Regions from separate parts of the Chitinibacter mangrovi genome, predicted to be linked through region 3. Evidence: predicted binding sites of a transcription regulator. Region 3 holds the regulator's gene; each other region holds the start of a gene.

Region 1 (7,920 bases), 1.4 Mb from region 3:
AATGGCTCGCTCTCGCTGGAAGGCTCGGCAGATCTGCCGTACATGCCGTCTATTCTGAGCCGCCTGTTTGATGCGCAGGCCGATCTGAGCAGCACCAATACCTTTGCCGGAAAAGGCGAAACCAATAGTACCAATACCTTTAGAGGCAGCATTGCCGTGACGGTGACCGATGTATTTGCCAACGGCAATCTGGCCATTGGTGGCGAGAAGCAGGTGGTGGTCAATGGCTACAATAATGTCGTTCGCTTCACCGGTGTGATCAATCCGAATGACATCAAGGCTGGCAATACCATTTCGTCGACGCGAGTGGCCGATGCGCGCATCGAACAAGTGGGGCAGGGAGCGATTGGTGACGCCAATACCATGGGCTGGATGCAGCGATTTTTCCTTTCCGTATGGCCATTCTAGGTGGGGTATATGCGTAAACTGATTTTAGCAATTGCCCTCTGTGTCTATACCTTGCCAGTGTATGCTGATAAGTTAAAAGATCTGGCCAGCTTTGCCGGTGTGCGCAACAATCAGCTGGTCGGTTATGGGCTGGTTGTCGGTCTGGACGGCAGCGGTGATCAGACCACGCAAACGCCGTTTACCGTGCAATCGGTCGTCAATATGCTCACCAATATGGGCGTGCAGGTGCCTGCTGGAGGCAATTTGCAGTTAAAAAACGTGGCCGCTGTCACGGTAACTGCCACGCTGCCACCGTTTGCCCGCCCCGGCCAGCCGCTGGATATTGTCGTGTCGTCGATTGGTAATGCCAAAAGCTTGCGTGGAGGCACGTTGCTGATGGCGCCGCTGAAAGGCGCTGACGGGCAAATTTACGCGATGGCGCAAGGCAATCTGGTGGTCGCTGGTGCTGGCGCATCGGCAGGCGGCTCCAGTACACAAATCAATCAATTGGCGACAGGCCGGATTCCCGCTGGTGCCACGGTGGAGCGCGCGGTTCCCACCTTGCTGGGCAATGGTGAATTTGTTCAGCTTGAATTGCTGAAAACCGATTTTTCTACTGCCAGCCGTGTGGTGAATGCGATCAATAGCCAGATTGGCCCGGTTGCTGCGGCGCTCGATGGGCGGGTGATTCAGGTGCGCGCACCGCTGGACCCGAATCAGCGCGTGGCTTTTCTGGCTCGGCTGGAAAGCGTCAACGTCACGCCCGGTGAAGCCTCGCCCAAGGTGATTATCAATGCGCGTACCGGCTCGGTGGTGATGAATCAGGCGGTGACGATTGACCCTTGCGCGATTGCGCACGGCAATCTCACGGTGACCATTCTGGCCGACAACAAGGTCGAGCAGCCCAAGCCTTTGGCCAATGGTCAAACCGCGAAAGTGCAAAATGCAGAAATTGACATTGACGTTGGTAAAGGCCCGGTGGTGCGTTTACCCAAGGCGACCAGCCTGAATCAGGTGGTGCGGGCGCTCAATGCCGTGGGCGCAACGCCGCAGGACTTGCTGGCGATTTTGCAGGCGATGAAAATTGCCGGTGCTTTGAATGCGGAATTGGAAGTGATTTAACTGGCAGTCAACTCTTATGGGTATATTGTTGTAGCCTTTGTTGAGGCTTGCTTGTGGCGATATACTTGCTGATGTTTATTTTGAAGGCGCTCTATGGCAGAGCGCCTTTTATTTTGGGCATGCTCCTTGCTTGTAGAAGGCTGAGTTCTTCAGGAGTTGTGCCATGTTGCCCCGTGCCATTTTCGATTCGCAAAGTATTTCAGCCGATCCGCGCAGTCTGGATCGCCTGCGTGCGAGCAGTCTGAGCAATAAAGGTGCGGCAACACAGGGCGTTGCGCAGCAGTTTGAAGCCTTGTTGCTACAGCAGATGCTCGGTGCGATGCGTAAAGCTGCGCCGCCTGACGAGCTGGATCAAAGCGCAGCCAGCCAGATGTTTAAAGGCATGCGCGATCAGCAACTGGCGCAAAACTGGGCGCAAAGCGGCGGCATTGGCTTTGCCAATATGATCGTGCGTCAGCTCAATATCCAGGAAAACCCGGCTTTATTGCAGCAACCCTTGCGTAATGATGTCCGTTCCGCTCTTCGCCGTCCGCTGGCCTTGAATGCTGCCGCCGTGGCGGCAAAACCTGCCGTCCAGATGGGGGCGGTTGCCGCCAATCCCCAATCCAAATCTGGCACGGTTTCTGATTTTGTCGGTAAGTTGGGTGAGGCGGCTAAGTCGACTGCGGCAACGCTGGGTTTGTCGCCGCATCTGTTGCTGGCGCATGCCGCACTGGAAACCGGCTGGGGCAAGAAAGGCATCAAGGGCGCTGATGGCAGCGAATCGCATAATCTGTTCGGCATTAAAGCGGGCAGCGGCTGGCAGGGTAAAACAGTCGACGTGCTCACGACCGAGTACGTTGAGGGGCGGGCGCAAAAACGGGTTGAAAAATTTCGCGCGTATGACTCATACACCGAGGCCATGGCCGACTACGCCAGCCTGATCAAGCGCCGTTACGGTGCAGCAGTGGCGCAAGGCAGTGATGCCGTTGGCTTTGCCAAAGCGCTGGTGGCTGGCGGCTATGCGACCGATCCGCTTTACGCGCAGAAACTGACCCGGGTAGCCGACCGCCTGGCTGACCAACTGGCCGCGTTTGGCTCAAGACTTGGCGCGTAGTGCCGATAGAATATCGAGAGGTTTAGATCATGGCATCATCAGTTTTTGGTATCGGAGTATCAGGGCTTAACGCCGCCAATCTGGGCTTGACGACCACCGGGCATAATATTGCCAACGTCAATACCGACGGTTTTTCACGCCAGCGTCTGGCGCAAAGTGCACCCTATCCGCTGCTTTCCGGCAGTGGTTTTAATGGCCTTGGCGTACAGGTCGATTCGATCACCCGCATGTACGACCGCTTTTTAACCAAGGCGGTTGAAGTAGCGCAGAATCAGTCCAGCTATCAGGGCACGCGACTGACGCACCTAGCCGAAATCAATAACATCGTCGCCGATCCGAACGCAGGTGTATCGCCTGCATTGCAAGATTTTTTCAGCAATGTCCAAAATGTGGCGACTAACCCGGCCAGCCCACCATCGCGGCAAGCCATGCTCGCTAGCGCGCAAACACTGGTCAATCGCTTTCAAGTGTTTTCACAGCGCCTGGATGAGCAGCGTAATGCACTTAATGGTGAAATTAGCGACACAATTGGCAATATTAATAGTTATTCCGAACAAATTGCCGAACTGAATAATCGCATTGTCATTGCACAATCATCGGGTCAGCCGCCGAATGATTTACTCGACCAGCGGGATTTATTAGTCAAAGACCTCAATAAACTGGTGAAAGCCAATACGCTCACGCTGGATGACGGCAGTATCAATGTATTTATCGGTAATGGTCAGGGCTTGGTGGTTGGTGGGGTAGTCAATAAATTAACTGCCGAACCTAACCCGGCTGATCCGAAGCGAATTACGGTGGGGTATCAGCAAAATGATCAAACTATCTTTTTGCCTGAAAATCAGCTCTCGGGTGGGCAGCTTGGTGCACTGCTAGATTATCGCCGCCAGTCGCTTGATTTGGCGCAAAACAGCCTGGAACGTGCGGCCTTGGGCTTTGTTGAAACTTTTAATCAGCAGCATAAAGCCGGACAAGACTTGAATGGTAATCTGGGTAAAAATCTGTTCGATATTAAGCGCAGTAATAATGTTGATTTGAATGTGGGTGGTAACAATATCCGGGTGAGTTCACCTAGTGGCACGAATGAAAGTAGCGATTTTTCCATTACGCCAAGCGGCGGCGGATACGTGATCAAGCGGCTATCAGATAATGCCACCAGTGCTGTCCTGGCATTGGGAACTACCGATCCTGTGACCGGGCTGACTATTTCTGCTGCACCAGCTGGCGCAGTGTTGCCAGCACAGACAGGCTTTGCTTTCCCGCCGGCAATTAGCGAAATTAACTTCAATACCAATAACACTGGCAATGCCCAGCTGGGGGGTTATATTTCGGATGTTGGTAAACTCACTTCCAGCAACTACGAACTGAGCTTTGATGGTACTAATTACACCATGTACAAGCAGAGTGACGGGACTCGACAAATTTATTCTGCGGCTCAAATGACGCAAGGCATTAATCAGGATGGCCTCACATTGCGGATTGCATCCGGAGCGATGAATGCGAATGATCGATTTGTCATTAAGCCGTTGGAAGGCATGATTTCAAGCTTGGCGGTACGGATGACCGATCCTAAAGATATTGCGGCTGCTGCACCAATGCTGGCAAGCCTTGGCAATGGCAATACGGGCACGGTTAAAGTGGTGCAACACCTAGTCGATACCCCTTCGATTAGCTCGACCGATAGTGCAATCAATCCGGCGTTAAAAAATCCGGTGAACATTAATTTTACCAGTGCTAGCAGCTTTACTTACACAGACACAGTGACAGGGGTTACTTCCCCTGCGCAAACTTATACTGCCGGTATGACTTTACAGGTGAATGGCTGGTCAATGAAACTAGACGGAACCCCTGTGGCTGGCGATGCGATTGCTGTGGGCGCTAATATCAATGGCGTCGCCGACAATCGTAATGCACTGGCGCTTGGCAAGCTGCAAACCACACGTCTGTTGGAAAATGGCTCTGCCACCTATCAAGAATCGTATGGACGAATGGTGAGTACGATCGGGACGCAGACCAACGAAGCTACGATCCTGAGCAAGGCACAGGATAAGCTATTAACGAACGCCGAAAATAGCCGTGATTCGGTTTCTGCGGTGAATCTGGATGAAGAAGCTGCCAATTTATTGCGCTATCAGCAAGCGTACCAGGCTGCCAGTAAGGTAATTCAGATTGCTCAAAGCGCGTTTCAAGAAATCATCAATATTGGCCGCTGATGCTGTGTCATTAAGGAGAAGAGATCATGCGTCTCGCTACTACGACTATTTTTAATATCGGTGCCAAGAGCCTGCAAAGTCATATTGCTGACCAAGCTAAGTTGCAAAGCCAGCTGTCGTCTGGACGTAAAATTCTGACGCCTGCGGATGACCCGATTGCCTCGGCTCGCATTTTGGATATTGCACAGGCCAGGTCGATTAATGAACAGTATGCGACCAATAGTGCCGCGGCTGATTCGTTTATGCGATTAAGCGAAAGCACTTTGCAGCAGGTTGTTGGAGTAATTCAGGATGTGCAGCAGCTTAGTGTGATGGCCGGTAATCCTGCGTTGACTGCGAGCGAGAAGAAAATGCTCGATGCCCAGCTGCAGGGCAGCTACCAGGAGTTGTTGGGCTTGGCTAATACCTCCGATGGTCAGGGTAATTATCTGTTTTCCGGTTTTAAAGGAGATACCAAGCCATTTACAGAGACCAGTTTTGGGACGGTGAATTATTTTGGTGATGATGGTCAGCGTCTGGTTCAAATTTCTGATGGTCGGCAAGTGCCAATTTCTGAGTCGGGCGCTGATGTGTTTCAGCGTATTAAAAATGGCAATGGTTCATTTGTGACCGCTGCTAATGCAACCAATGTCGGTTCGGGTATTGTTAGCCCTGGTGAAGTGACTGATCCGCAAAAATGGGCTGCTGCACCTGCGCCTCGTGATTTTTCTGTTCAGTTTTATTGGCAGCCCAACCCCAGTAAACCTGATGCGCCGAATATTTCTTATGATCTGATCGATAGTACTGGCACTTCATTGATTACTGGTGCTGCCACTGCTGGCAATACTGCTGGGCCTCGTACTTATACTTCGGGTGGTGACATCGAATTCAAGCGCTTGCCAACTGATCCTGCCGGTGCCGCGTGGGATTTCGGGATTAAAGTGAGTGTCTCTGGCTCTCCAATCCCCCTTGACCCCATCACCAAAACGCCCACTGGGGTGGCCGGTGCTGCGGATCAGTTTTCGGTAAAACCAAGTTCGAATGTCGATTTATTCAGTATCCTGGGTAAACTGTCGACTGCATTAAATAACTATCAAGTTGATGGCTCTGGTAAAGGACAGGCAGCTTTTCAAAACCAGTTAAATACTGCGTTGTCTGATCTTTCGAATGCCTTGGGTAATATAGTGACGACGCAGGCCTACTTGGGTGCGCGTATGGTTGAGACTGATTCAGTCAAAGACACGACAGAGGATTTGAAGCTGCAATACGCCAAAACTTTATCGGGTTTGCAAGACTTGGATTATGCGGCTGCAATTAGCGATTTTGCCCAGAATCAGATGGTGCTGGATGCTGCACGAAAATCATTTGCCCAAGTGCAAGATCTTAGCTTGTTCAAGTATATTTAGGCTTATTCTGATCAGAACCAAACAACGGCTCGCTATGCGGGCCGTTTCTCGTTGAGCAACTATGAGCAAAGTAAAAAACCAGTTTGTTTGCCGTCTCTGCGGTGGCTTTTCTCCCAAGTGGCAGGGGCAGTGTCCGCAATGCGGCGAGTGGAATAGCCTGGAGGAGCAAGTAGCCCAAGTGGTCACGACCACTGGCCGTTTTCAAAGTCTGGCGGCGGATGGGGCAATCAAGAATCTATCGGATGTTGAAGCCGAGGAGCTGCCAAGAACTCCAACCCATCTGGCGGAGCTTGATCGGGTTTTGGGTGGTGGTCTTGTTCCCGGCGGAGTTGTGCTGATTGGCGGCGATCCCGGGATTGGAAAATCAACACTGTTGTTGCAAGCATTGGCCAGATTATCCGAATCTTTGCCTGTACTTTATGTGAGCGGTGAAGAATCGGCGCAACAGATTGCTTTGCGGGCACGCAGGCTTGGCGTGCCAGCAGCCAAAGTAAGGTTGTACCCTGAAATTAGTCTGGAAAAGATCCTGCATGCGCTTGAGCGCGAAGCGCCCAAAGTGGTTGTGATTGATTCCATTCAAACGATATATACCGAGGCTTTGACCAGTGCGCCGGGTAGTGTGGCCCAGGTGAGGGAATGCTCCGCCCAGCTGACCCGTTTTGCCAAAAGGCATGGCACGTCCATTTTGCTGGTGGGGCATGTGACCAAAGAAGGCGCTTTGGCGGGCCCAAGGGTGCTTGAGCATATTGTTGATGCCGTTCTGTATTTTGAGGGCGATACTCACTCGAGTTTTCGCTTGATCCGGGCAATCAAAAACCGCTTTGGCGCAGTGAATGAGTTGGGTGTGTTTGCGATGACCGATAAAGGCTTGCGTGAGGTGGCCAACCCTTCGGCACTTTTTCTGAGTCAACATGATGTGCCTGTGCCGGGCTCTTGCGTGATGGTAACGCAAGAAGGCTCGCGCCCTATGCTGGTTGAAGTACAGGCTTTGGTCGATGATGCCCATGCGGCACAAGTTAAACGGCTGGCGGTTGGGGTTGAGCAGAACCGGCTGGCGCTTTTGCTGGCTGTTTTGCACCGTCATGCTGGGATTGCCGCATTTGATCAGGATGTGTTTATCAATGCGGTAGGCGGAGTGCGGATTATCGAGCCTGCTGCGGATTTGGCTATGTTGATTGCGATTGTCTCATCACTCAAAAATAAAGCGCTGCCCAACAAGATGGTCGTGTTTGGAGAGGTGGGGCTCGCGGGTGAAGTTCGTCCTGTTCAGCGAGGGCAGGAAAGATTACGTGAGGCAGCAAAGCTGGGCTTTACGCATGCCATTGTGCCCAAAGCCAATCGTCCTCGTCAGCCTATTGAGGGGATGACTGTGACGGCGATCGATCGATTGGAGCAAGCAGTTGATGCTGCATTTTGGTAAGGAGTGATGGGGTTGAAGTGAAAATAGTTGATCTGATCGCTTGAAAAGTACAAGTTCTGCCTTATGTATTACCTTATACTTCAGCTTTTCTTGTGCCTTGCTGGTACTTGAACTCGAAATGCCTTCACACCATCCTCGGAGATAAAATATGAGCGAGAATATTGTTCACGTTACTGATGCAAGTTTTGATGCGGAAGTCCTTCAAGCTGCCGGCCCGGTACTGGTTGATTATTGGGCAGAATGGTGTGGTCCATGCAAGATGATTGCCCCGATTCTGGATGAAGTTGCTGCCGAGTA
Region 2 (7,920 bases), 1.2 Mb from region 3:
AAATCCGTAATGTGGCCGCTCACCTGAGCCAGGCTCTTGTCGACTATCAGCACCCATATCTCCAAAAGCGCGAAACCGTCAAACGGGTTGGCCTGATTATGGTGACCTCGGACAAAGGCTTGTGTGGTGGTTTGAATACCAACTCGCTGCGTCTGGCTTTCAATAATGTGAAAGACTGGCATCAAAAAGGCGTTGAGACGGTTGTAACTGCAATCGGCAATAAAGGTTACGGGTTTATGAACCGAAACGGCGCGAAGGTTATTTCTTCGGTCGTAGGTTTGGGTGATACCCCGCACCTGGAACAGCTGATTGGCCCGATCAAAGTAATGATCGATGCTTATATCGCTGGTGAAGTGGATGAAGTTCATATCGCTTACACCCGTTTCGTTAATACGATGAAACAAGAGCCAGTGCTAGAGCAATTGTTGCCACTTGCGAGCGAAACATTTGAGCCGGCTACCAAGCCTGCGCGTACTCATAACTGGGAATACCTGTATGAGCCAGATGCGAAAACTGTGATTGATGACTTGATGAACCGTTATATCGAGGCACTGGTTTACCAGTCCGTAGCGGAAAACATGGCATCTGAAAATGCAGCTCGTATGGTCGCAATGAAGGCCGCAACCGATAACGCTGACAAGGTGATCGGCTCCCTGCAACTGCTGTACAACAAAACGCGTCAAGCTGCGATTACGAAAGAACTTTCGGAAATCGTATCTGGTGCAGCAGCAGTTTAATGGGCCCTGACGGATTAACTGGATTAGGAAAAACGATGAGCCAAGGTAAAATCGTACAAATCATTGGACCAGTTGTTGACGTGCAATTTCCACGCGACAACCTGCCCAAGGTGTATGACGCGCTCAAACTGGTCGACATCGATCTGACGCTGGAAGTTCAGCAGCAGCTCGGCGACGGCGTAGTGCGCGCCATTGCCATGGGTACTACCGATGGTATTAAACGTGGTACTAGCGTAAACAACACTGGCGCACCAATTTCGGTGCCGGTAGGTAAAGCCACGCTAGGCCGTATTATGGATGTATTGGGTAACCCAATCGACGAAGCTGGTCCTGTGAACGCTGAGGCAACTCGCGCTATTCACCAGACTGCGCCTAAGTTCGATGAGTTGAACCAAAGCATTGACCTTCTGGAAACTGGTATCAAGGTAATTGACTTGGTATGCCCGTTCGCCAAGGGTGGTAAAGTTGGTCTGTTCGGTGGTGCCGGTGTAGGCAAAACCGTAAACATGATGGAATTGATCAATAACATCGCTAAAGCGCACAGCGGTTTGTCTGTGTTCGCTGGTGTAGGTGAGCGTACTCGTGAGGGTAACGACTTCTACCACGAAATGAAGGACTCTAACGTTCTTGATAAAGTGGCGATGGTATACGGTCAGATGAATGAGCCTCCAGGCAACCGTTTGCGCGTAGCGTTGACGGGTCTGTCGATTGCGGAACACTTCCGTGACGAAGGCCGTGACATCCTGTTCTTCGTAGACAACATCTACCGTTACACACTGGCCGGTACTGAAGTATCCGCTCTGTTGGGCCGTATGCCTTCAGCGGTAGGTTACCAGCCAACACTGGCTGAAGAGATGGGTGCTCTGCAAGAGCGTATCACTTCTACCAAAACTGGTTCGATTACATCGATTCAAGCCGTATACGTACCTGCGGATGACTTGACTGACCCGTCTCCAGCTACCACATTTGCTCACTTGGACGCGACCGTGGTATTGAGCCGTGATATTGCGTCTCTGGGTATCTACCCTGCGGTAGATCCACTGGATTCGACTTCACGTCAGCTGGACCCACAAGTGGTTGGTGAAGAGCACTACACGGTTGCCCGTGGTGTTCAGTCTACGCTGCAAAAGTACAAAGAATTGCAAGACATTATCGCGATTCTGGGTATGGACGAGTTGTCTCCAGAAGACAAATTGATCGTTACTCGTGCGCGTAAGATCCAGCGTTTCTTGTCTCAGCCGTTCCACGTGGCCGAAGTGTTCACGGGTTCTCCAGGCAAGTACGTTCCGCTCAAAGAAACCCTCAAGGGCTTCAAGGGCATCTTGAATGGCGATTACGATCACCTCCCAGAGCAGGCCTTCTACATGGTTGGCGGCATCGAAGAAGCGATCGAAAAAGCCAAATCGATGCAATAAGGGGTTAAGCAATGGCCATGACCATGCATGTGGACGTAGTTAGCGCTGAAGAGCTGATCTACTCTGGTGTCGCTGAATTTGTTTCAGCGCCTGCCGACAAGGGTGAGATCGGTATTTTGCCGCGGCACGCACCGCTGTTGACCCGCATTCGCCCGGGCGCGATCCGTATCAAGATCGCGAACTCGAACGAAGATGATGTCATCCTGTTTGTTTCAGGCGGCATGCTCGAAGTTCAGCCGGATGGGGTAACGGTATTGGCCGACACTGCGATTCGTGGTGCAGACATCGATGAAGCCAAAGCGCAGGAAGCCAAGCGCAAGGCCGAGGAAGCGTTGAAAAACCACGCTTCCACGATGGATTTTGCCATGGCGCAGGCCGAATTGGTCGAAGCAGTTGCAAAACTTGCTGTCATCGACAAGATCAAACGGCGCGGCCACTAATCATCGTTCTGCGATGGTTTTGCACTAAAAAACCAGCCCTCGGGCTGGTTTTTTTATGGCTGCTATTTTGATGGGTATATTGCTGTGGGCAAGACTGTGATTGTCCTGTGGCGCTATACCCCTTACCTTAGGCTAGTTTGCGCACAAAGTGCAAATGCCCCATCTCGCGGACATAGCCCATTTTCTGATACAGGCGATGCGCCGGGACATTCTCCGGTGAGGTTTCCATCGTCAGAATCGCCACGCCGGTGGCCTTGGCTTCGCGTTCAACTTGCGCCAGTAACGCCTCGCCAATCTGCTGACCGCGATTGTCGGGTAAGACGAACAGATCATTGAGCACCCAGCAGCGGCACAGTGCCATAGATGAAAAGCTGACATAAACCTGGGCAAATCCAATCGCCTTGCCTTGCGCATCACGCGCTAGGTACAGACGTGAATCGCCTACGGCCAACCGCTCGGCCAGAAAAGAGCGTGCTTCTTCGCGACTTTGCGAGTGATTGGCGTACTGCGGGGCATGATCGATATAAAACTGGCGATAGGCGCTAAACAGCGGTGCCAGATCATCCAGATCCAGAATGCTGGCGTGGGTAATGGCAAAACGGGTTTCAGGCAGGGTATGGGCAAGCACAGCTTTCTCGTTCTTGTTGTGTGAAGTTACTTAATGTTACAAAAAAACCGAGCGCAAGGCTCGGTTTTCATCATGCTTGTTGTAATTCACCAAGCCGCACTACATGCTCAAATGCCGTCTTGCGGATTATTCATTTGCAAGCGCGCTTCCAGATCGGCGACGCGCGCCTCCAGCTGGGTCACCGTCTCGCGAGTGCGGGCCAGCACTTCCTGCTGAATCTCAAATTCTTCGCGCGTCACCAGATCGAGCTTATTAAACGCGCTTCCCATCATGGCGCGGACGTTTTTTTCCATATCCTTGGCGGGGCTGGCGGCAATGGCATCGGAAATCTTGCCAGCGATTTCATCAAAAAATTTATCTTTCAGCATACGGTGCTCCTTGCGTGAGTCGGGGGTGGCTTAGCTATGAGTTTAGCAGATGCCATTTAGTTTCAATGCGCTGGATGCGTGCACTAATTAAGTGCGGCGAGGTTTTTTGTCGTCATCAGCCTGTATCAAACTAGTGCGAACTTGTCCAGTGTGCGCGCTATCATGCTGATTTTTATTGGATAAATAAATTGGCATGCTTAGTGCTAAGAGTTCATCGTCAAAAAATGATTTCCTAGCCAAGGAGCAAACCATGAAATTTGTTACCGCAATCATTAAGCCTTTCAAGCTCGATGAAGTTCGCGAAGCTTTGTCCGAGATTGGCGTACAAGGCCTGACCGTGACCGAAGTGAAAGGCTTTGGTCGCCAGAAAGGGCACACCGAGCTGTATCGCGGTGCCGAATACGTTGTCGATTTTCTGCCCAAAGTAAAAATCGAAATCGCCATTGCCGACGAGCTGCTCGACCAGGCGATTGAAGCGATCGAAAAAGCGGCGCATACCGGCAAGATTGGCGATGGCAAGATTTTTGTCTTCGATCTGGCCCATATCGTGCGGATCCGCACCAGCGAAACCGGCGAAGCGGCCATCTAAGTCTGAGTCATCTGGAGATAAGCAAAATGAAAAAAATACTAGGGTCTATTGCGCTGCTGGGCGCAATGTTTTTCGCCACCCCGAGCTTTGCCGAGCAAGTGGCTTCGACGGTTGAAGTGGCCTCAGCGGTGGTGGCCAGTGAAGTCAAGGCCGAGGCTTCTGCACCCGTTGCCGCTTCTGCCGTGGTGGCCAGTGCAGTAGAAGCTGCGCCGGCAGCGCCAGCAGTGACGATCAACAAGGGTGACAACACCTGGTTGCTGATTGCTGCGGCTTTGGTGATTCTGATGTCGATTCCCGGCCTGGCGCTGTTCTATGGCGGTCTGGTGCGCAGCAAAAACATGCTGTCGGTGCTGATGCAGGTCTTTACTGTGTTCAGCCTGATCTCGATTCTGTGGGTGGTCTACGGCTACAGCCTGGCATTTACCGAAGGCAATGCGTTTATTGGCTCGCTCAATAAGATCATGCTCAAAGGTGTAACGCCGGATTCAATTGCTGCGACCTGGAATAAAGGCATCGGCATTTCGGAAATGATCTACATCGTTTTCCAGGGCGCGTTTGCGGCCATTACCTGCGGCCTGATCGTTGGCTCATTTGCCGAGCGGATCAAGTTCTCCGCTGTACTGGTGTTCTGCGTGATCTGGTTTACCTTCTCGTATATTCCAATGGCCCACATGGTTTGGTACTGGGCTGGTCCTGATGCCTACACTTCGGCTGAAGCCGGTGCTGCAGCAACGGCCACCGCAGGTTACCTGTTCAAAGATGGTGCGTTGGACTTTGCCGGTGGTACGGTCGTGCATATCAATGCTGCGATTGCCGGTCTGGTTGGGTCCTACTTTGTTGGCAAACGCGTTGGCTACGGTCGTGACCCAATGACGCCGCACAGCCTGACGATGACGATGATTGGTGCCTCACTGCTGTGGTTTGGCTGGTTTGGTTTCAATGCCGGTTCTGCGCTCGAAGCGAACGGTATTGCTGCACTGGCCTTCCTGAATACCTGGATTGCCCCAGCGGCAGCGGCGATGAGCTGGTTGATTGCCGAGTGGATTCTGAAAGGCAAGCCATCCTTGCTCGGCGCGGCGTCTGGCGCGGTAGCGGGTCTGGTGGTGATTACCCCTGCTGCGGGTTTTGTCGGTGTGGGTGGCGGTCTGGTGATGGGTCTGATCGCTGGTGTGGCCGGTTTGTGGGGCGTGCATGGCCTGAAGCGCCTGCTTGGTGCAGATGACTCGCTCGACGTATTTGGCGTACATGGCGTATGCGGTATCCTCGGTGCGATCCTGACTGGCGTGTTTGCCAGCCCGGATCTGGGTGGTACTGGCGTGTGGGATTATGTTGCCAATGGCGTGGCCAGCGGTTACAGCATTGTTACCCAAGTCAAAATTCAAGCTATCGGCGTGGTGTTGACCATCGTTTGGTCAGGTGTCGTGGCCGCGATTGCTTACAAACTGGTTGATATGACCATCGGTCTGCGCGTGAAAGAAGACGAAGAACGCGAAGGTCTGGACGTCACCAGTCATGGCGAGAAAGCCTACAATCTGTAATCGATTTGAAGTGTTCCTGTGTACTTGTAAACCAAGTGCAATTGATAAGCCCACCTCTTGGTGGGCTTTTTTTTCGGCAAGCTGGCTGTAATTTGCTAGATTGGTAGCTCTGTTTTGCATCCATGCCAGGTAGGGCGATGAAACACATTCAAATCAAGCAGTGGCTATTGATTCTGGCTTTGACGGTGGTCGCCGGTTTATTGGCTTTAGCTGCTAACTCATGGCTTAGCCATCGTGATATATCCCGGCAAGTTGGTCTTGCCGGGCAATTGGCCTATCAAAGCAATCTGTTAGGCCAGCTGCGCAGCCAGGTGATCGAGATTACGCTGATTGCTATGGACAATATTGTCGACAAGGAAGAAGGCAAGGTTCATCCAGAACGGATTGCCGAATCCGACAAGCTCAGCCAAAGCATTGAAGCAGCGATTGCCGGTGTGGACGATCCGGCGCTCAAGGCCGAGATTGCCGCGCAATTTGCCCAGCTCAAGCAGGGCGCCGTTGTCGAGCTGCCCAAAGTGATCGAAGCGCGTGCCGATGAAGCTACTTTTGCTGCGATGGACGATAAAATCGACGGTGCCGCCACTAAACTGGCCACATTGATCGAAGCGGCGGACGCCAAGGCGCAGACAGCTTTCGATACTGCTTTGCAGCAGCAGGACCAGGTGCTGGATGATTCAACCCGGCAGATGCTGATTTTGTTCCTGCTCGTCGGCGTGGTGGTTTGTATCGCCTTATGGTGGATTGCCCGGCAGATTTATTTGCCACTCGAAATCGAGCCTCAGTCCTTGCGCGAGCTGGTGAGCAAAATTGGTGCCGGTGATTTGAGCCAGCCTATTCCTTATCAGAATCGCGAGTCAGTGCTGGCAGGCGTGAGCCTGATGCAGCAGGAATTGCAGCAGGTGGTGAAAGCCATCCGCAATGTTTCCGAGCAATTGGGGCAATCGGCCGGTGGGCAAACCGAACGCGTGCAACATTTGCGCGCCCGCGCCCAGACCATGCGGCAGGCCGTGGACGGCATTCAGGATAGCGTTTCTCAGACCAATAGCGGCCTGGCGCAGATGACGACAAGCACGCATGTGGCGATTGATCTGGCGCGCGAGGCTGGATTGCGCGCCTCCGATGGCATTGCGCGGGTCAAATCGGTGGCTGGCAGCATTCAGGTGCTGGCAGGCGGGATTAACCAAGCGGCGTCTGCGGTGCAGGAGCTGGGCGATCAAACCGAGTCGATTTCCAGCCTGGTCATCAGCATTCGAGAAATTGCCGACCAGACCAATTTGCTGGCGCTGAATGCGGCGATTGAGGCGGCGCGAGCCGGTGAGCAGGGGCGTGGTTTTGCCGTCGTTGCCGATGAAGTGCGCAAACTGGCCGAGCGCACGACTCAGGCGACGCAAGATATTGTTTCGGCCATCAGCAATATTCGCGGCCAGACTGCGCAAGTGGTCGATGGCATGACACAGAATGTCGCCTTGGCCGATCAGGGCCTGCAACAGACTCAGGTGGCCCAAGACAGCATGTCGCTGATTGTCGATAGCAGCCAGAATGTGGTGAATGCGGTTGACGAGCTATTGGGCGTGATGGGGGTTCAGAGCGAGCAAAGCGTCGCGGTGACCCGGCATCTGGATGAAATTGATCGCAGCTCGCAGGAAAACCTGACTATTTTCGGCTCGGCCGCCGATCAGTCTCAAGCCCTGAGCCAGCAAGCCCGCGAGCTGGCGCAAACCGTGGCCAAATTCAAAGTTTAATTGCGATACAACTATCGGTGGGTATATTGCTGTAGCCATTTTTTAATATGGCCTGTAGCAATATACCCATTGTTGTCTGATTGAATCATCAGTTATATCGCTGCCTGAATGCTGCCCGGCTTGCGGCGTGAATTCCTAGCGCTGCTGATGCTTTTGCTCAACTAGCTGATCGAGCAATTGAAACAGCGACTGGCTGGCATGTTCAGCGCTGGTAAATTGACGCTGGATCTGCTGTTGCAAGCCGGTGTCGTCCGGCCAATTGTGTGCGGCCAGTGCGACAATCTGGTGCATGGTTTGATAGAGCTGCTGCTGTGGCATGGCCAATTCACGGAAAGCAGCGTATTGATTGTAATCGCGCAGCTCGTTCACGCTGGCGTACCAGCGGCCAAACACGCTGTCTGTGGCCTGCATCTGCAAGGTTTGCTGCGCTTTGCGCGCCAGATCGCCGCCCATCATATTGATA
Region 3 (7,920 bases):
TCCGGCGGAGGCGGCGCACGGCGATCTGGGCATGATTACCCGGCAAGATCTGGTACTGATCTTGTCCAACTCGGGCGAAAGCGACGAGTTGCTGGCTATTTTGCCCAGTTTGAAGCGTCTGGCGGTGCCGATTGTCTCGATGACCGGGCAGGCCAAATCGACATTGGCGGTGGAGGCCCAGGTACACCTGGATGTGGCGATTGCCGAGGAGGCCTGTCCGCACAATCTGGCGCCAACCGCCAGCACGACGACGGCTTTGGCGCTGGGTGATGCGCTGGCGATTGCCTTGCTGGAGGCGCGCGGTTTTCAGGCTGATGATTTTGCCTTGTCGCATCCGGGCGGCAGTCTGGGCCGTCGCCTGCTGGTGCATGTTCGCGATTTGATGCACGGTGGCGCTGCTTTACCGGTGGTGCAGGAGAATATGAGCTTGCGCGATGCCTTGCTGGAAATCAGTCGCAAAGGCATGGGCATGACGGCGGTCGTTGACGCTGCTGGCCATTTGCAAGGCATCTACACCGATGGCGATTTGCGCCGCACACTGGATCACGACTATGACTTGCGTGCCACGTCGGTTGCGACGGTAATGACGCGCAATCCTGCTACCATAGAGGCTCAGCGCCTGGCCGCCGAGGCGGCGGCCATTATGGAAGAGCGGCGCATCAACGGTTTGCTCGTTCTGGATGAGGGGCGGCTGGTCGGGGCAATCAATATGCACGACCTATTGCGTGCTCGGGTGGTTTAGCGGGGTATTGCCCTGTACCGTATTGTTCATAATGCTTTCAATGATATACCCTGAGTAAAAGAAAAATGATCGAGCAAGCCAAGCAAGTAAAATTAATGATTTTTGACGTCGATGGTGTCATGACCGATGGCGGTTTGTATTTCACCGATGCGGGCGAAGAGCTCAAGGCATTTAATTCGCTCGATGGTCATGGCCTGAAAATGCTGCAAAACAGCGGCGTTAAGCTGGCCATTATTACCGGACGGCAATCGCAGCTGGTCGCGCATCGCGCACGCAACCTGGGGATTGATTATGTTCATCAGGGGGCGCACGACAAGCTGGCGTCATTTCAGTCCCTGCTGGCCGAAGTGGGCCTTAGCGCGCAGGATTGCGGCTATATGGGCGACGACGTGATTGATCTGCCCGTGATGCGCCGTGTGGCATTTGCCGTCTCGGTCCCGGCTGCGCCAGAGCTGGTGCAACAGTACGCCCACTATGTAACCGGGCGGCAGGGCGGGCATGGCGCGGTGCGTGAAGTTTGCGAGCTGATCATGCAGAGTCAGAACACTTGGGATGCCGCCATGGCTCCTTATCTGGAATAAGGCACTCATTTTGCGCAGTTTAACCATATGGGCTTTGCCCCTGATGCTGCTGCTGCTGGTTGCGGCACTCATTTGGGGTTTGAGTCGTGCGGCCATCGACGTTGTCGCGCAAAAAGCGGTGAGCCCAGATTCGCCCGACATGATTACCCAACGTGGCGTACTGGTGCGTTTTGACGAGCAGGGTTTAAAGCGCTCCGAGTTGATCGCGGCAGAAGTAAGGCATATTCAGCAGCAAGACACCATGTTGTTTGAGCAGCCCAAACTGATTCAGACCGAGCCGGGAAAACCAGTAATCACTGTGACTGGCGAGCGTGGTAAAAGTATTTTGAAAGCATCTCAGGTCTGGTTTTATGGTCAGACCCGCTTAGAGCGCGCGCCCTTTAACGGGCAAGCGGCCTTGCTGATCCGCAGCCGGGATATCTGGCTTGATCAGGCCAGTCAGCAAGCCAGCTCAAATGCCCCGGTAGTTGCCGATATGGGCCCGCATCATGCTGAAGCTGTCGGATTTGTCGCTGACAACAATGCACAAACGCTAATTTTAAAATCTAAGGTAAAAATGACTTATGTTCCGACCGCTCGTACTGCCCTTGTTGGCACTGCTGCTCAGTAATCTGGCTGTTGCAGAAACGGCTGACCGTGACAAGCCGATGAATATCGTGGCTGATAATTGTGCGCTGGACCAGAAAACCCAGCAAAGCGTCTGCACCGGCAATGTGGTCGTCACTCAGGGAACGATGATTATGCGTGCTGACAAACTCACTACCCGTCAGGATGAACAGGGTAATCAGTACGCCAAAGGTGAGGGGCGTCCGGTACGCTTCAAGCAAAAACTCGACTCGGGTGAAATGCTCGACGCTGAAGCGCTGCGCTTTGACTATGACGGTGCCAAAGGCCTGATGGTGCTGATGGATAAAGCCTGGATCAAGCGTAATCAGGATATGGTCGTTGGCGACACCATTACCTACGATATGAATACCGAGTATTACCAAGCGCTGAGCAAGGCAGGTGGCCGCGTGAACATTACTTTGACTCCGAAAAAGAAAGACGCGTCGCAATGAGCACATTAAAAGCCCAGCATTTGCAAAAAACCTATAAAAAACGCACCGTAGTCCGCGATGTATCGCTCGAAGTCAGCCGCGGTGAAGTGGTTGGCCTGCTTGGCCCCAATGGTGCGGGCAAAACCACCAGCTTTTACATGATTGTCGGGCTGGTCAATATGGATCAGGGCTCGATTGAGCTCGATGGTGTCGATGTCAGCCGCCAGCCCATCCACAAACGTGCTCGCTTGGGGCTGGGCTATTTGCCGCAGGAAGCGTCGATTTTTCGCAAAATGACCGTGGCCGAAAATATCAAAGCCGTGCTGGAGTTGCACTATGACGACAAAGCGCAAATTGACGAGCGGCTAGATGAGTTATTGCACGATCTGCACGTCGGACATTTGCGCGACAGTAGCGCGATGAGCTTGTCGGGTGGCGAGCGCCGTCGGGTTGAAATTGCCCGTGCTCTGGCGTCCAACCCGCAGTTTGTCTTGCTCGATGAGCCCTTTGCCGGCGTTGACCCTATCGCGGTAATCGATATTCAGCGCATTATCGGTTTTCTGAAAGAGCGCGGTATCGGTGTGTTGATTACCGATCACAATGTGCGTGAAACCCTAGGGATTTGCGATCGCGCCTATATTATCTCGGAAGGTGCCGTGATGGCCGCTGGCAAACCGGCCGAGATCGTGAATAATGAAGAAGTCCGCCGCGTGTACCTGGGCGAGCATTTCCGCATGTAGTTTTTTATATTATCGCTGGATTTATGAAGCAATCACTGCAGCTGCGCATGTCGCAGCAGCTCAATCTCACGCCCCAGTTGCAGCAGTCGATCAAGCTGCTGCAACTGTCTACGCTCGATTTCAATCAGGAAATCGAACAATACCTCGCAGATAACCCTTTGCTTGAACGTGAAGACACGGCTGATCAGCCTGAAGCAGCCGAGCAGGCACCAGATACTGCCGAAACCAGTGCCGAGCAGGGCGATGATCTGGATGGTTTGCGCTGGGACGAAGTCAAAAGCGGGGCTTCTTTTGATGATGACGATGAGCATGACCCAACCTTGCGTGTCGCCATCGAGGTGACTTTACGCGACCATTTGCTGCAGCAGGCACGCCTGCTGGGTTTGTCGGCGCGTGATCATGCTTTGCTCGCTTTGCTCATTGAAGCGCTGGACGAGGATGGTTTGCTGACGCAGCAGCTGGACGAGATCTTTGCGCAATTGCCCGACGAGCTGGTGCAGGAGTTTGAACTGGAAGTTGATGAGCTGCGCACCGCCCATCAGTATCTGATGCAGCTGGAGCCACTGGGAATCGGCACGCGTTCTTTGTCCGAATGCCTGCTTTTGCAATTGAAGTCCGCACCGCACTTGCCTGAGTATGAATTGGCACGCCAGTTGATTGATGCAGGATTGGAATTGTTGGCGGTGCGTGACTTTGCACGGATTAAAAAACAGTTCCATTGTGATGAAGATCAGTTACGGCAGGCACAGCAGATTATTCGCAGCCTTAATCCGCGGCCCGCAGCCAACTGGGGTGCGGATACAACACGTTATGTGGTGCCGGATGTGCTGGTGCAAAAGTTGCGTGGCCGCTGGACTGTACGCTTGAATCAGGCCGCTCAGCCCAAAATTAAAGTCAATGAAATGTATGCGCGACTCTTGCAGGGTGAAGCTGGCGAGAGCATGGCTGGCGCTTTGCAGGAAGCTAGGTGGTTGATTAAAAGCATAGAACAGCGTGGCAGTACCATTTTGCGAGTAGCCCAAGCGATCGTCGCGCGACAGCAAGCTTTCTTCGAGCATGGCGAAGTAGCCATGAAGCCCATGGTCTTGCGTGACATTGCTGACGAGCTGGAATTACACGAATCGACAATTTCTCGTGTGACAACGCAAAAATTTATGCTGACACCGCGCGGCGTTTTGGAGTACAAATACTTCTTCGGCAGCCATGTTGAAAACGACAGCGGCGGCGAAAATTCGGCTACATCGATCAAGGCTTTGATCAAACAGCTGGTAGCGCAGGAAAATCCGAAGAAACCCCTATCGGATAGTGCTATAACTGAAGAACTCGCAAGGCAAGGTGTCGCAGTAGCGCGGCGCACCGTGGCCAAGTATCGGGAGGCGCTGAACATTGCGCCTGCCAGTCAGCGCAAAAGCCTGTAGCAGGGCGATATAAATCGAAGGAGCAATAATATGAACCTCAACATCAGCGGTCATCATCTTGAAGTTACTCCAGCTATCCGTGAGTATGTCAGCAGCAAAATCGAACGCGTAATCCGTCATTTCGACAACGTCATCGATGCGTCTGTGATTCTGACGGTAGACAAACTGCAGCACAAAGCCGAGGTCACAGTGCATGTGAGCGGCAAAGACATTCACGTTGAGGCGATTGAGGAAGATTTGTACGCCGCGATCGATGTCCTGATGGACAAGCTGGATCGTCAGGTGGTCAAACACAAAGAAAAAATGTCTTCTCATCGCAATGAAGCGATCAAACACCAAGCGGTGATTGAAGAATAATTCGTTGCGTAAGCAAGACAACGGGAACGCCGCGAGTCGTTCCCGTTTTTGTTTCTGAGCAAGGCAAGTACAATACCCAGTCCACTAGGGAATACAGACAGACCATGAGCCTGATTACCAAAATTCTGCCAACGAGCAATGTTTTTCTCGATCTAGACGTTGGTAGCAAAAAACGCGTTTTTGAGCACGTGGGCATTGTGTTTGAAAATAGCCACGGCATTGCGCGCAGCGTGATTTTTGACAGCCTGTTTGCCCGCGAAAAGCTCGGTTCTACCGGCTTGGGGCAGGGCGTGGCAATTCCGCATGGCCGGATTAAAGGCCTGAAAGAAGCCACGGGTGCTTTTGTCCGCCTGAAAGAACCCATCCCGTTTGATGCGCCCGACGGCAAGCCGGTGTCGCTGATTTTTGTCTTGCTGGTGCCTGCCAATGCCACTGATCTGCATTTGCAGATTCTGTCCGAGCTGGCACAACTCTTTTCGGACAAGCAATTGCGCGAAGAGCTCAATACCTTGCCAGAGCCGCATCTGGTGTGGGAGCGCATCGCAAACTGGCTGCCGTACGGCGCCGATTTTGCGTAACTGCATTGAGCTAGACTCCGTTTGCTTAGCTGGTTAATATCAAGACTGCATCTCATCGGTGCAGTTTTTTTTTGAGAATCGTATGCCCCAGATTACCGCCCGCCAATTATTTATTGATAACGCCGAAAAACTGCGCCTGACCTGGGTTGCGGGTCAATCTGGGGCCAATAATCTGCTCTCGAATGACGCCAGCGAGCAAAAACCGTCGCTCTCGTTAGTTGGCCATTTGAATTTTGTTCACCCGAACCGGATTCAGGTGCTGGGGATTGCCGAGATTGCCTACGTCAACAGCCTCTCGCCTGATGTACAGCTCAATAGCCTCAATCAGCTTTTTGCCAGCGAAATGGCGGCGATGATCGTGGCCAATGGGCAGGTTGTTCCTGATGCGCTGCGCGACGCGGCCGAAAGGCACCATGTTCCCTTATTGACCAGCCCGGAGCAGTCTCCGTATTTAATGGAGGTATTGCGCTACTACCTAAGCAAGGCACTGGCTGTATCGACACACCTGCATGGGGTATTTCTGGATGTGCTGGAGGTCGGCGTTTTGCTGACTGGTGAGTCATCAATGGGTAAATCCGAGCTGGCGCTGGAGCTGATTTCGCGCGGCCACGGTCTGGTGGCCGATGATGTGGTCGAGGTCTATCGGACCAACCCGGAGACGCTGGAAGGGCGCTGCCCGCCGATGTTGCGCGATTTTCTCGAAGTGCGCGGGATCGGGGTCTTGAATATCCGCACCATCTTTGGCGAAACCGCCGTGCGCCCGAAAAAAACCCTGAAGCTGATTATCCATCTGGCCAAAGCCGGTGGCGAATCGCTCGCGCCAGTCGATCGCTTGCAAATGCAGGCGGCCACGCAGGCGATTCTGGATGTACCGATCCGCAAGCTGGTGATTCCGGTGGCCGCCGGGCGTAATCTGGCGGTGCTGGTTGAATCGGCTGTGCGCAATTATATTTTGCAGCTGCGCGGGATTGATTCGACGCGCGAGTTTATCGAACGGCATCAGAAATTTATGGAAATGGGCGAATAAATGCCGACTCCACAGCAAGTCGTTCTGTTATCTGGTTTGTCCGGCGCTGGCAAATCGGTGGCTTTGCGGGCGCTGGAAGATCTGGGCTATTACTGCCTCGACAATCTGCCCGCGCCTTTGTTGCCGCAAGCGGTGTCCATGCTGGATCTGGATGGTTATCCGCGCGTGGCGATTGCGGTCGATGCCCGTAGTGCGCATAACCTGACCAGCCTGCCCGAACATCTGGATGCCTTGCTGCAGCTGAACGTGGATGTGCGCGTGCTGTTTCTGGAGGCCAATGATGAAACCATCATCAAGCGCTACTCCGAAAGTCGCCGTAGCCACCCGCTGTCCAATGGCCAGCTCACTGTGAGCGAATGCATTGGGATGGAGCGCGAAGTACTCGGTGATATTCGGGAGATGGGGCATTGTATTGATACCAGTGGTATGGCTGCGTCCAAGTTGCGGCAGTGGATCCGTGATTTTATTGTCTCGGATAAGGCCAAGCTGACGCTGATTTTTGAATCATTTGGCTTTAAGCACGGCATTCCGCTGGATGCCGATTTTGTGTTTGACGCGCGTTGTCTACCCAACCCCTATTACGACCCCGATTTGCGCCCGCTGACGGGCATGGATCAGCCGGTGGCCGATTTCCTAATGCGCCAGCCCACCGTGGGCCCGTATCTGACGCATATTCTGGGCTTTCTGGAGCGCTGGTTGCCCGAATTTGAGCGCGACCAGCGCAGCTATGTCACCGTGGCGATTGGTTGTACTGGCGGTCAACACCGCTCGGTGTATCTGGCTGAGGAGCTTAAACGGCATTTTGCCCGTTCCCGGCAGGTGATGATCCGCCACCGCGAGCAAGATGGTTATTGAAAGCTGGCGGCTGCTGAAATGGGGCGATGTGCTGTGTCTATTGCTACTGGCCGCGCTATGGGGTGTGCTGACTTATTGGAGCTGGGCGCAGCCACGGGCAACGCGGGTCCGGATTTATCAGGATGGCCAAGTGTATGCCGAGCTTGATCTGATGGCCGCCAAAACCTTGCACGTGGCCGGGCCTTTGGGTGAAACCGTGGTTGAAGTCGCGGCGGGCAAGGCGCGGATTGCCGCTGATCCTAGCCCGCGCCAGTATTGTGTGCGGGCCGGGTGGTTGCAGCAAGCCGGGCAGAGTGCAATTTGCCTGCCCAACCGAACCAGTATCGAACTCGTCGGCCATCAGCCGCGCGCTTATGACAGCCTCAGTTACTAAGCGTACTACCAACAAGCACACCACCGCGCCCAAGCGTATCCAGATTACGCCGCAGGACGCTTATATTGCGCGCCTGGCCGCGTATGCCATTGTGTTGAGTGTGCTCGAGTCGGGCATTCCATCGCCGATTCCGGGCGTGAAGCCGGGCCTGGCCAATATTGTGACGCTGATTGCACTGGAGCGTATGGGCTGGAAAGCCGCTGCCTGGGTGA
Region 4 (7,920 bases), 1.4 Mb from region 3:
CGCGTGGTTTCACCATCCAGAAATTTCGTTTTAACGCGGTACGCTGTCGGTGGCGTATAGCCAGGCTGCTTGCCCGCTAGAATAAAACCCCACTCGCCAAACGACGGCACAAAAGCATGATAAGGGGTGGTATAGAGCCCTACGTCTTTCAGGGTCTCATTGATACACCAATACGAGTAGGGGGCATGGAGCGGCGACGTCGACTGCACGACCATCAGCCCGTTTTCGCTCAGGTGTTTTTTGACCAAGCGATACATCGGCACCGAATACAATTTACCCAGCGCAAAATTACTCGGGTCGGGAAAATCAATAATGATTGCGTCAAAAATCTGCTGGTTTTGCTCTATCCACTGCGCGGCATCGGCGTTAACCACTTTGACCTTCGGGCTGGATAGCGCACGCTGATTAAAACCGACCAGCTTTTCGTTATGGGTAAATAAATCGGTCATCGCCGGATCAAGGTCGACCAAGGTGATGTGTTTGATATTCGGGTATTTCAAAATCTCGCGTACCGCCAGTCCGTCACCACCGCCGAGTACCAGCACTGATTTAGCCTGCGGCAGTTTTTCCAGCACCGGATGCACCAAGGCTTCGTGGTAGCGATATTCATCGCGGCTGGAAAATTGCAGATTGCCGTTGATATACAGGCGCGTGTCATTTTTCCACTGCGTGATCAGCAGGCGCTGGTACGGTGTGGTTTGCGCGTGGATGATTTCGTCGCCGTACAGCGTATTTTCACTCCACTTGGTCAGCCGATCCGCACCGAGCATCGCACCGGCCAGCAGCAAAATCACCACGCCACCACGCAATAAATGCAGGCGGGCATGCGCCAGTTCGGCGCGGAAAATCTTGGTTGTCAGCAGCGCAATCCCAACATTGACCATGCCAAATAGCAGCGCTGATCTGGCCAGACCCAGATGCGGCGCCAGCACCAGCGGAAACAGTAGCGACACCGCCAATGCGCCCATATAGTCAAAAGTCAGCACGCGGCTAACCAGCTCGGCAAAGTCGGTTTTGCGCTGATTGAGCACGCGCATCACCAGCGGAATTTCCATGCCCACCAGCGTGCCAGTCAGAAACACCAGCACATACAGCACCGAGCGAAACGGCGCAGCTGCCCAGGCAAATACAATAAACAGCAGCGTCGCCGACAAGCCGCCGATCAAGCCTACCAGCAGCTCGATTTCAATAAAGCGATCCAGCGTGCGCGATTCGGGCACATATTTGGATAAATGCGAGCCAATACCCATGGCAAATAGATAGCAGCCGATGATGGATGAAAACTGCAACACCGAATCGCCCATCAAATAGCTGGCCAGCGCCGCCGCGATCAGCTCATAGGCTAAGCCACATGACGCCACAATAAAAACCGAAAGAATCAGCAGCTTTTCTCGCATGGATATTTCTAGATATTTGGTAGAGAATGACAGGATTATGCCTGAACCTAGTAAGGAATACGCATGCTACACAGCTATTTAACGCCATTGATTGGCTATTTCAGCTACCTCGCCAGCGGCGTCGCAATGCTGATTGTCTTTGCGATGCTGTACATCAAAATCACGCCGTATGACGAACTCAAATTGGTCCGCGAAGGCAATGTGGCCGCCGCTTTATCATTTGGTGGCGCGCAGATTGGTTTTTCCTTTGCGCTGGCCTCCAGCGCACTGCATCTGAATCAGCTGGAATTTTTTGTGATCTGGGGCGCACTGGCCGGCGTGGTGCAGATTGTGGTGTACGCCTTTCTAGTCAAATGCATCAAGGGTATGCCATCGCAGATTATGGAAAACAACGTTGCGGTGGGGTTACTGGCGGGGAGTATCTCGCTGGCGGTCGGTGTGATTAATGCGGGGTGTTTGTCTTAATCGACAACCGTGAGTTCAGCCTAGATTCGGTTTTGGACATGTTTTGCAGCTTGTTTTAATTGTTTGAATTTTTTCTGCCTTGCAGATGGAGCACATCATGGGTCTCGGTTCGTTTATTAAAAAGCAATTTATCGACATTCTGCAGTGGAATGAAGACAGCGACGGCGTACTGGCTTATCGCCATCCGATGGCCGATTTCGAGATTCAGTATGGCGCCAGCCTGACGGTGCGCGAGTCGCAAATGGCCGTATTTATTAATGAAGGCCAGATTGCGGATGTGTTTGGCGCGGGCATGTATAAGCTCACCACGCAAACGTTGCCGGTGCTGACTTACCTGAAAAACTGGGACAAGCTGTTTGAGTCGCCGTTTAAATCGGACGTGTATTTCTTTAGCACGCGGCTGCAGCTGGGCCGTAAATGGGGCACGCCGCAGCCGATTACCATTCGCGACGCCGATTTTGGCATGGTACGCATGCGCGCATTTGGCGTGTATTCGTACAAACTGGTCGATCCGAAACTCTTCTTTAGCGAAATCAGCGGCACGCGTGAAGTCTATACGCGTGATGATTTAGAACTGCAATTGCGCAATCTGGTGGTGGCAACGATGACCTCGGCGCTTGGCGGATCGGGTGTGCCTTTCCTCGATATGGCTGGCAATCAAGGCCTGATGAGCCAGAAAATCAGCGAAGCGCTGACGCCGGTATTCGCCAAATACGGCCTTGAGCTCGATAACTTTGCGGTTGAAAACATCAGCCTGCCCGAAGAGCTGCAAAAAGCCATCGACACGCGTATCACGATGGGCATGATTGGCAATATGCAAACCTACACGCAATATCAGGCAGCGAACGCAATCCCACTCGCGGCGCAAAACGAAGGCGGTCTGGCAGGCATTGGTGCAGGCATGGCCGCTGGTGTTGGCGTTGGGCAAGCTATGGCGAATGCCATGAATACAGCAATCAATCCGGGCGCGATGACCAATGCCTTGGGTTTCGGCGGCGTTGCAGCACCAGCAGGAGCCGGTGTGGTAATTGGCGCTGACGGGGGTATGGGCGTAGGGGTGATGGCTGGATCGGCTCAGCCGCCAGTACCCACTCAGGGTGCCGCAGCGCCTGCCGCCGATCCAAACAGCCCGCAAGCAAAACTCGGCCAGCTGAAAGGCCTGCTCGATCAAGGCTTAATTAGCCAAGCCGATTACGACAGTGCGAAAGCGGAAGTGTTGAAAAAGCTGATTGGTTAAATGTGGTAGGGCGTATTTAACGCGAAGCGGTAATACGCCAAATAGTCTGCATGCGGCGTAGTGCCTGTGGCGACTACGCCCTACTGCGCTTGATGTAGGCGTATTGTGCGTTTGATCAATATCACGATAAGCGGGATAAGAATAGAAGATGAGCTTTAAAGGTTCATGCGCTTGCGGTGCTGTGGGGTATGAAGTAGCCAGATTGGCGAGCGCAATCACTCACTGCCATTGCCAAACTTGCCGCAAAACCCATGCTGCAGCGTTTAATTCGGCGGCGGGGGTTGAGCCTAGCGATTTTCGCTGGCTGCGTGGCGAGGATCTGCTCAGTCGGTTTGAATCATCGCCGGGCAAGGTGCGGTATTTCTGCTCTCAATGTGGCAGCCATCTAGTTGCTAAAAAAGAAGGGCGTCCCTTATTGGTATTGCGCGTCGCTACTTTAGATGAAGACCCGCAAGCTACGCCCACTGAACATATTTGGACTTCGCATCGTCAACCTTGGCTGGCGTTTGAAGGTTTGGCAGAACATGAAGAATGGCAGCCGGGGAGAGGCTAAAAATGGCTCGTGATGAAGAGTTTGAAAGAAAAAAAACGGCAGCATTAGCTGTATTAATGAAAGAAGGCGTATTCAAAAAAGCTCGCTGGCCTTGGCAATTAAATTTTTTGTGGGCTTTAGGTTTTAAGATTAAACCCCCTTTGTTCGGTTCATTTATCCCAAATGCAATTAGTCTTGGTTTGCAATGGGGATTGATGTTTGGTGTTCTTTCATGGATTTTTCTTTTTAATCCAAACAATACTTCTCTGGAAATGTTTGTTGGTTTGACTGCGTTGGGGGCATTGTTTTTTGGCTTGGCGATGGCTGGAGTTTTTTATTTGCAGGCCCGAATACAACAATTACCTAGCTGGGAAAGCCTTTAATGTTCCGTACTGCTTGCCCCTCGTGCGGCGCTGAGGTTTTATTTCGCTCGACGATTTCGGCGATTTCCGTGTGCGAGTATTGCCAGTCCACTGTGTTGCGCAGCGCCGATGAGGTCAAAGACATCGGTAAAATCGGCAAGGTGCTCGAAGATTATTCGCCGATTCAGATCGGCACTTCAGGCGTATTTGCTGGCCGCGCGTTTACGGTGATTGGCCGGATTCAGTTGCGCTACGATGCGGGGTTGTGGAATGAGTGGTATGTCTCCTTCGATGGCGACAAATATGGCTGGCTGGGCGATACATCCGGGCAGTATATGTTCACGCTGCCGCTGCCCGAAGGTGGTGCGGCCAATGCGCCGCAGTTTGAATACCTATCGCCCGAAATGCGCTACGAGCACGGCGGCCGCGCTTATGTGGTGACGGATAAGCGCACTGCGCAGTGCGTCGGCGGGCAGGGTGAATTGCCCTTTGTTGTTGGCAATGGCTATGTGGCCAAAGTGGTCGATTGCCGCAGCGGTGATCGCTTTCTGACGATTGATTATTCGGATGTGAATGCCGCCAAACCCAATCCACAGCTGTATGTCGGCGAAGCGGTCGAGCTGAAAAATCTGCAGGCGCAATTACTGCGCAGCGATGACGAGATTCAGCGCAGCGCGGGTCGGCTGAAGGGGACGGCCAATGTGCTCGATTGCCCGAGCTGCGGTAATCAGCTGCAATACCGCGCCGGTGTCGCCACGCAAATTGTCTGCGCCGCGTGCGGCTCGGAAGTCGATTGCTCAGGGGATCGGGCGCTGGTGCTGAGCAAGCACACCGAGGCTGAGCGTTATCATGCGACGCTGGATGTGGGCGACTCGACCATGATCAGCGGGGTGAGCTGGACGGTGATCGGTCTGATCGAGATGGCCGAGACCGAGGATGACGATTCGCATTGGACCGAATACCTGCTGTATAACTGGCAGCAAGGTTTTCAGTGGCTGGTGGAGGCCAAAGACGGCTGGTCGCGCGTCAAAGTGCTGAATGAAATGCCCGAAAGCTGGAGCGATGCGCACGCCACGCTCAAAGGCCAGCGCTATAGCAAAATGTACGACAGCTACACCGCCAAAGTGGTGTACGCCGCAGGGGCGTTTAACTGGCGGGTGAGCGTTGGTGATCGGGTGCAGCTATGGGAATACCAGAACGGTAGCGAGCGCTTGTGCAAGGAAAAAAACAACGCCGAAGTGGTGTGGTCGCAGGCGAGTAAAATCAGCAATCAGCAAATTGCCCTGTGGTTTAGCAAGGCCAAAGTGCAGACCATCAAATCGGACGAAGACAGTGGCGATCAGCGCAGCATGGCCTGGCGCTACACGCTGATTTTGCTGGCGATCAATTTGCCCCTGGTGCTTTTTGGGGGTGAAGTGATTGAAGGCTTGTTCTGGACTGGTCTGGCCGGGTATATCCTACATTGGCCACTCAATAAAAGTGATTCCGACGAATGAGCAAGGGCTTTTACAAAATTTACTGCATCGCCATTATTACGATTTGCACGCTGTTCAATCTGTCTTCGTGCAGCGAAAGCAGCAGCTCTTCAAGCTCGTCGGGAAGTAGCCGCAGCTGGAGCAGTGGCTCGTCGGGCGGCTGGAGCTCGGGTGGTGGGCATAAATGAAACTTGAATCGGCCTTATCGCTGGCTGCTGATCCCAATACTCACCTTCACAGTCACCCTCATCCTGCTTCGCCCTGCTTGCCGTTGGGGCGACATCTGATTGCTGATTTTCAAGGCTGCCTGGCCGCTGTGCTATCCGACCCAACCCTGATTGAGCAAGCCATGCTCAAGGCGGCGCTGGCAGGGCAAGCGACGGTGCTGCAGCAACACTTTCATCATTTTGGCGTTGGGCAAGGGGTGACGGGGATGCTGCTGCTGATGGAGTCCCATATCAGCATTCACACCTGGCCGGAGCATGGCTACGCTGCGATTGATCTGTTTATGTGCGGTGCCGCCAATGCCGATGCGGCACTGTCTGTGCTGGCCCAGGCCTTGCAGCCACAGCAACAGACGCAGCAAGTGCTGGTGCGAGGAGTTTCTAGCTAGGGTATTGCCTTGTAAGTTATATCCATGTTGATCTTGATGGCTATACCCTTGATGGTATTTGGCGATGTCTGCAAGTGTTGGCAAAATATTCGCCTGTATTGATTTCCTCCCCAGCGCATTGGCAAACACAGCGGCAATCCTTGCCGCTTTTTTCATGCGCTGACGTTGTTAGAGCCAGCTAATACGCCATTTTCAGCTCTATTTTGTCTGGCATGAATCGTGCTTACATGAGTGCATTCTTATGGAGTGCAGCATGCTGGGCAAAATCGACAATTACTTTCGCAATCAGGAAACCGCGTTGAAAATGCGCTCCTATCGCCAGGAAGTACTGGCATCCAATATTGCCAATGCCGATACGCCCAACTACAAGGCGCGTGATTTCGATTTCAAAGCGGCTTTTGACACCGCGCGTGCCGAGCAGCAAACCGCTACGCTGGCCATGAGCAATCCGCGCCACCTGCAGCCCTCCACCCAGGTTGATATTTTTTCGCCCGAGCTGAAATACCGCAACGAGCGTCAGCCGTCGATTGATGGTAATACCGTTGATATGGATACCGAGATGAAAGAATTTACCGATAACGCCATCCGCTATCAGGCCGCAGTGACTTTCGTGCAGCGCCGGATCGAATCGATGAAAACCGCGCTAACTGGTCAGTAAGACCGATACAGGCAACAGAGGTAATACGCTAAATGTCGATGTTTCGAGTTTTTGATGTGGCAGCGTCCGGCATGCGGGCGCAATCGGCGCGCCTGAATGTCGTGGCGAGCAATCTGGCCAATGCCGAATCGGTGACCAGCTCCAACGGCCAGCCATACCGCGCCAAGCAGGTGGTCTTTCAGGCCCAGCCGATGACCGTGAGCAACAAGCAATCCGTGGGCGTTCAGGTGGCTGGGGTGATCGAAGATCAGGCGCCGCCCAAACTGGTGTTTGACCCCAAAAGCCCGTTTGCCGATGCCAATGGCTATGTGGCCATGCCCAATGTGAATGTGGTGGAAGAAATGACCAATATGATTTCAGCGTCGCGCTCTTACCAGACCAATATCGATGTAATGAATACCGCCAAGACCTTGCTGCTGCGCACGCTATCACTGGGTCAGGTTTAATCAGGAGTAACAGATCATGGCGACATCTCCAGTTTCCGGTTCGTTTGACTACAGCTCGCTCAATACGCGAAAAACTGCCACCAAAACCGATACCGAGCAACAGCAAGACCGGTTTATGAAATTGCTGGTCAAGCAATTGCAATCGCAAGACCCGATGAATCCAATGGATAACGCGCAAACCACCAGCCAGATTGCGCAGATCAATACCGTTAGTGGCATTGAAAAGCTCAATCAGACCATGGCGGGGATGGCGGGCATGTACGCAGGTACTCAGGTCATGCAAGCGGCAAACCTGATCGGCAAAGAAGTCCTGTCCCCCGGCAATGGTTTCCGCTTTGATGGCAGCAAGTCGGTTGATTTGCGCTTCAATATTCCCGAAGGTACCAGCAATGCGATGGCCAGCATTTACAACGACAAGAATGTTGAAGTCGCCAAAGTACCGGTGACGACCACCAAAGCTGGTTTGATTCAGGTGGCCTGGGATGGCAAAAAGGCCGATGGCACCGTCTTGCCAGCTGGTGAATATAAAGTGACCGCCAAGGCGCAAAAAGATGGCAAGGAAATTGCTTTAGAGACTGCAACCTGGCAGGTGACCAAATCAGTCGCATTTGGCAGTGACGGTGTTGAGGTGCATCTGGCCAACGGTGGCAAAACCAATTTTGGCAGCCTCATCCAGATCCAGCAGGCAAACGGTTAAGGTAAGGGGTTTATCATGGGTTTCCAACAAGGCTTGAG

What was found. The regulator sigma-54, encoded in region 3, starts transcription at its own class of promoters, with help from an activator protein. The targets are predictions, from matches to a motif close to CTGGCACGCTTCATGCTT.
Region 1: a site for sigma-54 is predicted at 1,624-1,641, ahead of flgJ (flagellar assembly peptidoglycan hydrolase FlgJ). Genes of this name have one in related genera too.
Region 2: a site for sigma-54 is predicted at 3,777-3,794, ahead of glnK (P-II family nitrogen regulator). Genes of this name have one in related genera too.
Region 4: a site for sigma-54 is predicted at 6,289-6,306, ahead of flgB (flagellar basal body rod protein FlgB). Genes of this name have one in related genera too.

The regions. Positions count from the first base shown of each region.
Region 1 covers NZ_CP157355.1:902,912-910,831, reverse strand. The annotation lists gene ABHF33_RS04220 (flagellar basal body L-ring protein FlgH) at 1-408, shown strand, start outside; gene ABHF33_RS04215 (flagellar basal body P-ring protein FlgI) at 418-1,509, shown strand; gene flgJ (flagellar assembly peptidoglycan hydrolase FlgJ) at 1,673-2,605, shown strand; gene flgK (flagellar hook-associated protein FlgK) at 2,635-4,818, shown strand; gene flgL (flagellar hook-associated protein FlgL) at 4,845-6,203, shown strand; gene radA (DNA repair protein RadA) at 6,265-7,623, shown strand; gene trxA (thioredoxin TrxA) at 7,772-7,920, shown strand, end outside.
Region 2 covers NZ_CP157355.1:1,937,151-1,945,070, forward strand. The annotation lists gene atpG (F0F1 ATP synthase subunit gamma) at 1-737, shown strand, start outside; gene atpD (F0F1 ATP synthase subunit beta) at 773-2,152, shown strand; gene ABHF33_RS09205 (F0F1 ATP synthase subunit epsilon) at 2,164-2,592, shown strand; gene ABHF33_RS09210 (GNAT family N-acetyltransferase) at 2,720-3,220, opposite strand; gene ABHF33_RS09215 (accessory factor UbiK family protein) at 3,328-3,588, opposite strand; gene glnK (P-II family nitrogen regulator) at 3,839-4,177, shown strand; gene amt (ammonium transporter) at 4,204-5,715, shown strand; gene ABHF33_RS09230 (methyl-accepting chemotaxis protein) at 5,853-7,457, shown strand; gene ABHF33_RS09235 (methyl-accepting chemotaxis protein) at 7,593-7,920, opposite strand, start outside.
Region 3 covers NZ_CP157355.1:3,097,392-3,105,311, forward strand. The annotation lists gene ABHF33_RS14620 (KpsF/GutQ family sugar-phosphate isomerase) at 1-742, shown strand, start outside; gene kdsC (3-deoxy-manno-octulosonate-8-phosphatase KdsC) at 808-1,323, shown strand; gene lptC (LPS export ABC transporter periplasmic protein LptC) at 1,334-1,933, shown strand; gene lptA (lipopolysaccharide transport periplasmic protein LptA) at 1,887-2,381, shown strand; gene lptB (LPS export ABC transporter ATP-binding protein) at 2,378-3,100, shown strand; gene ABHF33_RS14645 (RNA polymerase factor sigma-54) at 3,124-4,518, shown strand; gene hpf (ribosome hibernation-promoting factor, HPF/YfiA family) at 4,549-4,875, shown strand; gene ABHF33_RS14655 (PTS sugar transporter subunit IIA) at 4,980-5,453, shown strand; gene hprK (HPr(Ser) kinase/phosphatase) at 5,536-6,480, shown strand; gene rapZ (RNase adapter RapZ) at 6,481-7,335, shown strand; gene ABHF33_RS14670 (NusG domain II-containing protein) at 7,325-7,708, shown strand; gene ABHF33_RS14675 (Gx transporter family protein) at 7,689-7,920, shown strand, end outside.
Region 4 covers NZ_CP157355.1:914,071-921,990, reverse strand. The annotation lists gene ABHF33_RS04285 (polyamine aminopropyltransferase) at 1-1,397, opposite strand, end outside; gene ABHF33_RS04280 (DUF350 domain-containing protein) at 1,461-1,862, shown strand; gene ABHF33_RS04275 (SPFH domain-containing protein) at 1,960-3,099, shown strand; gene ABHF33_RS04270 (GFA family protein) at 3,248-3,652, shown strand; gene ABHF33_RS04265 (DUF6404 family protein) at 3,655-4,014, shown strand; gene ABHF33_RS04260 (DUF4178 domain-containing protein) at 4,014-5,489, shown strand; gene speD (adenosylmethionine decarboxylase) at 5,653-6,081, shown strand; gene flgB (flagellar basal body rod protein FlgB) at 6,335-6,739, shown strand; gene flgC (flagellar basal body rod protein FlgC) at 6,772-7,185, shown strand; gene ABHF33_RS04240 (flagellar hook assembly protein FlgD) at 7,202-7,882, shown strand; gene flgE (flagellar hook protein FlgE) at 7,898-7,920, shown strand, end outside.